One region of the Streptomyces sp. NPDC057743 genome, then DNA from elsewhere that is predicted to be linked to it. Evidence: riboswitches for the same ligand, from Rfam matches in the RefSeq annotation. Region 1 holds a riboswitch; the other holds the start of a gene.
What was found. A riboswitch is a leader RNA that binds a small molecule or an ion and turns the genes downstream of it on or off. The one in region 1 is predicted to bind magnesium.
Positions count from the first base shown of each region.

Region 1 (4,192 bases):
ACGACGTACGAGGCGACCCGGGTCGGGCTGCCGGAGTCGCCGACGGCCGTGCTGTAGAGGACGAAGAGGGTGGCGCCGGCGGCGACCAGCGCGTTGGTGCGCAGCCCCGCCATGCGGGCGCGCCACTGGCGCTCGACACCGATGAGCGCCCCGCAGGCCACGCCGGTGGCGAGCCGGACCACGAAGTCGATGAGGGACAGGGTGCGCATGGCAGCGCCTCCTTCGGGGCTGGTGGGGTGCGGGGGCCGGGGGTGACGGGCGGCCGAACGGTCAGTGGCCGAGGGCCACTTCGACGACCTTGAGGATCACCAGGACCATGGCGACCAGCAGGTAGGTCCGCAGGGCGGTCAGGCCGACCTTGTGGCCGGTGGAGAGGATCGGCCGGGGCAGGGTCTCCAGCGGCGGCATCCGCCAGTCGTCGCGGCCGGTGCGGTCCACCGGCCGGCCGCCCAGCGCCCAGCCCTTGCGGCGGCGCCGCACCTCCGCGTACCCCAGCGCCAGCACCCCGGCCGCGCCGCAGCCGGCCATGATGCCGAGGATGGCGGAGGCGTCGATGTCCGGGAAGAGCACGGCGGCGGTGAGGATGACCGACAGGGTGACCAGCACGCCGACGACGGCGGCCGTGAAGGCGTTGGTGCGGGGGCCGTTGACCCAAGGGCCGAGCACCGTGCGGTCGTTGCACAGCAGGAGCAGGAAGACCGAAGCGGACGGCAGCAGCACCCCGGCCAGCGTCTGCACGCCCTCGGTGAGCAGGCCGAGCGGGGAGCCGGGGATCAGCACGATGGCGGCGGCCGCGGCGACCAGGCCGGCGTAGACGGCGTAGAAGCCCTTGGCGCCGCCGACGCCGCGGTGCAGGGAGTGCTTGATGCCGAAGACGTCGCCGATGGCGTAGGCGGTGGACAGGGAGACGGCGAAGGCGCCGATGATCGAGGCGTCGAGCAGGGCGATGGCGAAGAGGACCCCGGCCAACTTGCCGGCGTGCGCGGCCAGTCCGTGCGCGATGCCGGCGGTGTCGGTGAACGCGCCGACGCCATGGGTGCCGGCGAAGGCGGCGGCGGTGCACCCCATCAGGGCGGCGGCGCCGATCACCACGACGGCGATGCCGATCCACAGGTCGGCCTTCTCGTACGACATGAAGCGCGGGGTGATGCGCTTGTCGATGACGTAGGACTGCTGGAAGAAGAGCTGCCAGGGGGCGACGGTGGTGCCGACGATGCCGATGATCAGCAGCATGACGGTGGACAACTGGCCGGGGCCGCCGGGGAGATGGGGGACGACGAAGTCGTGGGCCATCTGGCCGGTGGACGGGTGGACCATGAAGTAGAGCGGGACGAGCAGCAGCGAGGCCGCGCAGAGCCCGATGGCGATCCGCTCGAACCGCCGGAACGATCCGGTGAACGCGGAGGCGATGATGATGGCGGCGGCAAGCAGCACCGCGCCGACCTTCGGCAGGCCCAGGTAGCCGGCGGCCAGGGTGATGCCGATGAACTCCGTGACCAGGGTGAGGGCGTTGAGCAGGAACAGGTCGATGACGGAGAACGCGCCCCAGAACTTCCCGAACCGCTCCAGGATCAGGCGGGCGTGCCCGACTCCGGTGACGGCGCCGAGTCGGAGCACCATCTCCTGGTTGACGTAGAGGACGGGAATGAGCAGGAGCAGGGTCCACAGCAGGTGGGTGCCGTAGTTCTGGCCGGCCTGGCCGTAGGTGGCGAAGGCGCCGGCGTCGTTGTCGCCGACCATCACGATCAGACCGGGGCCGACTATCGCGAGCAGCGTCTTGAGCTTGGCGGACAGGCCCCGCCGCGGGGCGGTGTCGTCGTGCCGGATGGTGCCGAGCGCGCCGCGGATGTCGCCGATGTGCGCGTCGTCGAGGACGGCGGAGGCCGGCGCCGTCGGGGGCGCGGCGGGGGCCGTGGGGCGGATGGTGGTCTCGGTCATGGCTACCTCCCAAGTCCCCCTTGAGGGGGCGGAGTTGGGGGCACGCCGCAGCCATCCTCCCTGCGCGGGCGCGCAGCGCGACCTCCCGTTCCGGCGGCGGGCCGTACGGGGCGTGCTGCGGCGGGAGGCCGCGCAGGGAAGGTGGTTACCGCGTGCCGGAAGAATGCGAGGGCAGGCGGAGCAGGGGCCGTTGATGGCCCGGACTACTGCATTCCATGTCTCTCGCCTCCTTCCGGTCGGGGCGCCTGGGTGCGCCGTCGTCGATCCGGTAAGGAGCGGACCAGTCGCCGTCGACTGGTTCACCCCCACTCGTCAGAGCTTTGGCACGTCACGGCGTAGCCCCTGCGGGGCAGCCACCTGGGGTCACCCCTTGTGCCGGGGAGACCTGTCCTGATCCGGAGCGTCTCTCGACGGGTGGGATCAGTGGCCTGTGTCCGTGACGACGCCTCACCGAACGAGGTGACCGCTGTCAAAACCTCTAGGAGTCTAGACCCGTCGACGGAGTTACTTGCGCAGATGTGCAAGTTTTTGACCGACTCTTAACCCTGCGGCCACCTTTGGGCCCCGCCGTGCCGGTCGAGCCGCTGGACACCGCCCGGCTCCCGGGTGAGCATGAGCCGCATGTCCGAGCACCCCCGGCCCGACGAGGCGGGCGACCACGGCACCCCGGCCGAGCGACTGGACCGCATCGAGGCGCTGTTGGCGCCGGCGGTGACGGGACTGGACGAGGCCGGGCGGCGGCTGCGGCCGGCCTGGCGACGGGTCACCCGCGGCGAACCCCGCTGGCCGTCGACGCTGGCGGTGCTGGTGGCGGTGGTGCTCCAGTGGCGGCTGCCGGAGCGGCTGGCGATCCATCCGACGTGGCTCTTGCCGGGGTTGGAGGCGGCGCTGCTGCTCGTGCTGGTGGCGGCCGACCCGGTCCGCATCGAGCGGGTCTCCCGGCTCTACCGGTGGGCGGGGCTGGCGCTGATCGCGCTGATCAGCACGGCGAACGGCTGGTCCGCGGTGCATCTGGTGATCGGCCTGGTGCGCGGCACGGAGGGCGAGGACGCCGGGCCGCTGCTGGCCACCGGCGGCGCCATCTGGCTCACCAACGTCCTCGCCTTCGCGCTCTGGTACTGGGAGTGGGACCGCGGCGGGCCGGTCGCCAGGGTCCACGCGGTGCGCCGCTACCCCGACTTCCTCTTCCCGCAGATGGCGACGCCGGCGCTGGCTCCGGAGCACTGGGAGCCGCAGTTCGCCGACTACCTGTACCTGTCCTTCACCAACGCCACCGCGTTCAGCCCAACCGACGTGATGCCGCTGACCCGTTGGGCGAAGCTGCTGATGCTGTTGCAGTCGGCGGTCTCGCTGCTGACCGTCGTGCTCGTGGTGGCCCGCGCGGTGAACATCCTCAAGTGACGTGCCGTCAGGCGCCGTTGGCGACGAAAAAGGTGCGACCCGGTGCGTGTGAAGCTCGCGTTGCGAGGGTATGGCGACGTCATGACGGGGGGATGAGACCGTCATGAGAAGCCGATGAACATCTGCGTGAAGAGGCAAATGTTTGGCGGAGTCTTGACTGCGCGGGCCGTGACCAATCGGTGACAGGTCTCTGACCTGCGGTTTTGCCTCGCGGCGACGAAGATCCCGAAAACAATCTCCGCCTGGAGTCAATTCTTTCCCACGGCGTAGTTAGGCTCCGGGGTCGGTTTGCCGGTGCGGCCTGCCCAAGTGGCCCGCGGCGACTTTCACAATGTGTTCGAATGCTGGATTGGGGTGCCCGATCGGCGAACCCGTGCCTGGTCAGCGGCATCTGTAGGGGCGAATGTCCGAGGGTCTCCACCCACCGGCACCGAACAAAGGCATATCGATGTCGTCGCCCCTTCTCGAATCGTCCTTCGAGCCGTCAGAGCCCGCCGTCGTGCGGGCCGTATACCGCACCGCCGGCACCCCGGCCCCGCGGACCCTGCTCGACGTGCTCGACGCCACCGCCGCCGCACACCCCCAGGCGCTCGCCCTGGACACCGGCACCGAGGCGATCACCTACCACGACCTGTGTAGCGAGATCGAACGACGCGCGCGACAGCTTCGGCAGCAAGGGATCGGCCCCGGTGACCGGGTCGGCGTGCGCGTGCCGTCCGGAACCGCCGAGCTGTACCTCTCGATCCTCGCCGTCCTGCGCAGCGGCGCCGCGTACGTACCGGTCGACGCCGATGACCCCGACGAGCGGGCCGCCACCGTCTTCCGGGAGGCCGCCGTCTGCGCCGTCCTCGGC
Region 1 covers NZ_JBHVJX010000018.1:144,819-149,010, forward strand. The annotation lists gene ACFVFQ_RS22045 (MgtC/SapB family protein) at 1-209, opposite strand, end outside; gene ACFVFQ_RS22050 (NRAMP family divalent metal transporter) at 271-1,938, opposite strand; M-box (ykoK) riboswitch at 2,235-2,404, opposite strand; gene ACFVFQ_RS22055 (hypothetical protein) at 2,560-3,339, shown strand; gene pls (epsilon-poly-L-lysine synthase Pls) at 3,788-4,192, shown strand, end outside.

Region 2 (4,192 bases), on a different contig from region 1:
GCGGGTCTGGCGTCGCAGCCTGGTGGCGATGACGCCGGTGGCGGCGGTGGCGATCACCAGCGCCGCGGCGCTGATGCTGAAGACCGTCGGTAGGTGGGCGGCGATGGCGCGGCTGACGCTCGCCACCTTCATGCCCGCGGACACCAGGCCCACCACCGAGCCGTGGGCGTCGGTCACCGGGACCACGGCCTGCACCTCGTGCCCGAGCGGGCCGTTCACGCTCTCGACCGCCACCTTGCCGGCCAGCGAGGGCCGGATGTCGCCGACGAAGCGTTTCCCGATGTCCTGGGGCTTGGGGTGGGTGTAGCGGATGCCGTGGGTGTTCATCACGACGATGAAGTCGACCCCCGCGCGGTTCCGGGCGGACTCGGTGAGGGGTTGCAGGGTCTTCGTCGGGTCCGGGGAACGGAGCACGGCCGGCAGGCCAGGGGAGTGCGCGAAGGTCTCCGCGACGGCCACCGAGCGGTTGCGCGCCTCCTGCTCGGCGTCGTGCCGGGAGGTCAGCAGCAGTGCCGCGAGTACGCCCAGCACGATGAGGAGACCAACGATGAGTTGGAGCAGGAAGACCTGCCCCGCGACGCTCTGCGGGCGTCGTTCGGTCAGTGACCGTACCGTTGCGCGCCGATATCGGCCGGACCCTGCGGCCATGCTGCTATTTCTAACACTCCCGGGGCGGGCCTGCCCATGGATGCGCGGCGGTCTGTTACGGAACGTGATCGAGGGGGTCGGCTTGCGCACTCCCCGGAGTCGGCGGGAGGGGGAGTCTCGGCCGGCGAGGCGCGGGGCTGGGCCGGGTCCGATGGGGGCGCGGGGGAGGGGCCGGTGGGCGATGCGCGGTTGGCGCAGCCGCGGGTCCTGCCTGCTCACAGGGGCTGAGGCGTCGCTCAACTCCGCGCATTCGGCGCACAGTTTCCGTGCCCCTCGCCCCAACCGCCGGGTGGCCGCGCCGGGTTCATCGACGCGTCCGCCGTCAAGGTTCGGTCAAGTAGTTGCGTCCATGCGCAAGTAGACCGGTATGCTGCTGGGCGTTCGAGAACGTCGAAGGCACCTCGTTCGGTGAGGCGTCTGCACGGACACAGGCCACTGACCCCACGACGTCGAGAGACGCCCAGGTTCAGGACAGGTCTCCCCGGGTTAAGGGGTGACCCCAAGTGGCTGCCCCGGCAAGGGGATTACGCCGTGGAGTGCCAAAGCTCTGACGAGTAGGGGTGAGCCGGCCCGTGCGCCGGTCCGCTCCTTTGCCGTGTCCGTCATGGCGCCCGCGGGCGCCCCGGTCGGGAGGAGGCGAGAGACATGGACGGCCATTGCAGTAGTCCGGGCCACAGTCGGCCCCGCATCCGCATGTCCTCGTTGACCTCCGGCACGCGGTAACACCCCTTCTTCCCACGCCCGCTCCCGCCCGCCCTCGGCCAGGCCGAGGCCCGTCGGCGCCGTAAGGGGTGGGTGCTGGCCGTGCGTGTGGACCGCACGGGCAAGGAGGGCTGGCGGATGCGGCCGTTCGGCCACCTGCTCACGGCGGCCCTCTCCACCGGCCGCGTGGTGGGTCGCACGGCCCTGCGGGCCTGTCTGCTGGCCGCGACGATCCTGGTCGCCGTCCGCATCGTTCAATTCGCCCTGGGGCATTGGGCGTTGTGGCCCGCGGTGCCCGGGGTGGCGTGACTGCCGTCCGCGGCCCCGGACGCCGGCCAGTCAGCCGCACCCGTACCGGCAAGCAATGCACACCTCCACCGAACCGAGAGAGGGGAGGGCGGCAGTCATGCGCCTCCTGAACCAACCGAACCGACTGCACCAACTCCCGCGCCCCCGCACCGAATCCGACCGGCACCGCGACCGGCCCGCCGTCCGCGGCCACCGCTGCCCGCGGGTCCGGCTGGCCCTGCACGACGGGACCGAGCGCACCTACCTGCTGGAAACGCCGGACAACTGCACCGACTGCCCGGGACCGCAGACCTGCTACGAGCCGCGGGTCCACCTGGCCTACCTCCTCGCCCGGCAGGGCCACGACGCCCACTGGCTGGCCGACTTCGCCGATCTCCCGCTCGCCGCGGCCGATCGCCTCACCGAGGCGGCGGCCACCCCGCGGGACCGCGTCTGACGTTACCCAACTCCCGCCACTCTTCCCTGACTTGACCCCTCCCTTCCCTCTCCTCCTTCCCCCTTCCGTCATCCGCCATCCGCACGGAGGTGAGTGCGCCATGTCCGTTCTGTCCGTGATCCACATCCGTCCGCTGCGATCGCCCGCGGCCCCGACCACCCCGACCGTCCCGTCCGCCCCCGCCGTCAGGACCGTCCTGGGCGGGGTCGTCGAGCGGCTCGCCCGGGGCGCCGTCGACAGCCCCGTCCTGCGCGTGTTGGAGCCGCCGACCGTGCGGCGGCCGTCGGGGGACCGCGCCCGCCGACGCCCGCGCGCCCACTGGCGTTCCGTCGTCGGCCCCGACGGCCGGCGCCGGCTGGAGGCCGACTGGCGGCCCGAGGTGTGAACGCGCCCCACCAGCGACTCCCTCCCCAACCGTTGCCCGGAAGATCAGGAACCGCCATGTCCCTGCGCTACGCACGCCTCCACCACGCCCGTGGGAACTGCCGATTCGGGATACCGGAAGACGCCGGACCCGCGCACGCCGCGGACCGTGGGTCCGCCACCGCCGACGCGGGGCCCGTCCCGAGCGGACCGCGACACCGGGTGGCCGGCCTGACGGTGGACACCGAGCAGCGCACCGCCCGCGCGGGCGGGCGCGCTCTCGTCCTGACCTATATGGAGTTCGAGCTGTTGGCCCGTTTCGTCGCCCACCCCCGGCGGGTGCACTCCCGGCGTCATCTGCTGACGACGCTGTGGGGGCATCAGGCCGTCAGCGGCACCCGCACCGTCGACGTCCATGTGGCCCGGCTGCGGCGCAAGCTGGGGCCCGGCTACCAGGCGCTCATCAGGACCGTCCGGCAGGTCGGTTACGCCCTCGATCCGGCGGCGGCCCCGGCCAGCCGCGGGGAGGTGTGCGGCCCGGGTGGCGCCGCATGAGACCGTTGCGCCGCCGTCGCCCGGTGCCCGCGCCGTGGCCGGGGACGGAGCCGGGCTGCCCCGCCCCGGAACGCCCCGCTGGCCCGGCCGAGTTGCGCGGTCCGCCCCGGCCGGTGCGGGGCGCATTCGGTGCGTGCCGTTCGGGGCCGCCAGTCGTTAGACTCCCTTCATGGATGCGCAAGCCCCACCCGATGCGGACCCGAGGTTCGAGCAGGCCGTTGCCGTGTTGAAGGCAGTGGCCGACACCACGCGTTTCCAGGTGCTCTGGGCGTTGACCCAACGCGAGCACGCCGTGGGGCAGTTGGCCGAGCTGGTCGGGGCGCATGTCGCGGCGGTGTCGCAGCATCTGGCGCGGCTGCGGGCGGCGGGGCTGGTGGTGTCGCGCCGGGAGGGCACCAGGATCTTCTACCGCGTCGCGGGCGACCATGTGCGCACGCTGCTGGAGGGCGCCGTGGTGGCGTCCCAGGCACCGCCGGCCGGCGCGACGGACCCGGCCCCGACGGCGGCGACGGGTGCCGTGGCGGCCGGCGAGGCGGCGGTGGCGCGTGGCGCGGTGCGCGGCCGGCTCCGCCCGCGGCCGGCGCCGGGCGGCTGAGGAGGCCGGTCAGCCGGTGGGGGAATGTGCGTCGGGCGACCGGACGTCGAGGCCGGCGCCGCCCTCGTCGAGGGTGTACTGCTCCGGGCCGGCGTCGTAGCCGAACAGCGCGGCGTAGCGGCCCCAGTCGGTGGCGGTCTCCAACTGCCTGGCGATCTGTTCGCCGGTGTAGTGGTGGGCCAGCAGATCGCGGAAGAACCCGGCGCGCAGGGTGCCGTCCCGGCGCTGGAGACTGGTGACGATCAGCCGGACCAGGGGCGCCGAGTCGAGCACCGCGCGGGCGAAGATCTTCTTGGAGTCCTGGACGTCCGCACCGGCGAACCCGCTGCCCTCCGGGGTGAGTTGGAGCTCGCCGCCGTGGACGACGGCGAAGCCGAGCAGGTCCAGGGCGTCGACCATGGGCAGCAAGTCGTCGACCTCCAGCCCGAGTTCGTCGGCGAGGTCGGCCAGGTCGCAGCGGTCGCCGCGCCGGGCCAGGATCTCGGCGAGGCCGGCCAGTCCGTCGACGCTGGCGTGCGGCAGCGGGGTGTTGGCCGGGGTGCGGCGCCCGGCGTCGCATGTCTCGGGACGGCCCAGGCGGGCGA
Region 2 covers NZ_JBHVJX010000001.1:186,441-190,632, forward strand. The annotation lists gene ACFVFQ_RS00820 (SpoIIE family protein phosphatase) at 1-648, opposite strand, end outside; M-box (ykoK) riboswitch at 1,042-1,215, shown strand; gene ACFVFQ_RS00825 (hypothetical protein) at 1,444-1,659, shown strand; gene ACFVFQ_RS00830 (hypothetical protein) at 1,757-2,095, shown strand; gene ACFVFQ_RS00835 (hypothetical protein) at 2,196-2,480, shown strand; gene ACFVFQ_RS00840 (winged helix-turn-helix domain-containing protein) at 2,537-3,013, shown strand; gene ACFVFQ_RS00845 (ArsR/SmtB family transcription factor) at 3,183-3,608, shown strand; gene ACFVFQ_RS00850 (nitrate/sulfonate/bicarbonate ABC transporter ATP-binding protein) at 3,618-4,192, opposite strand, start outside.
Region 2: it holds a riboswitch for magnesium, as region 1 does, so the genes downstream of both, ACFVFQ_RS00825 (hypothetical protein) here and ACFVFQ_RS22050 (NRAMP family divalent metal transporter) in region 1, are expected to answer to the same signal.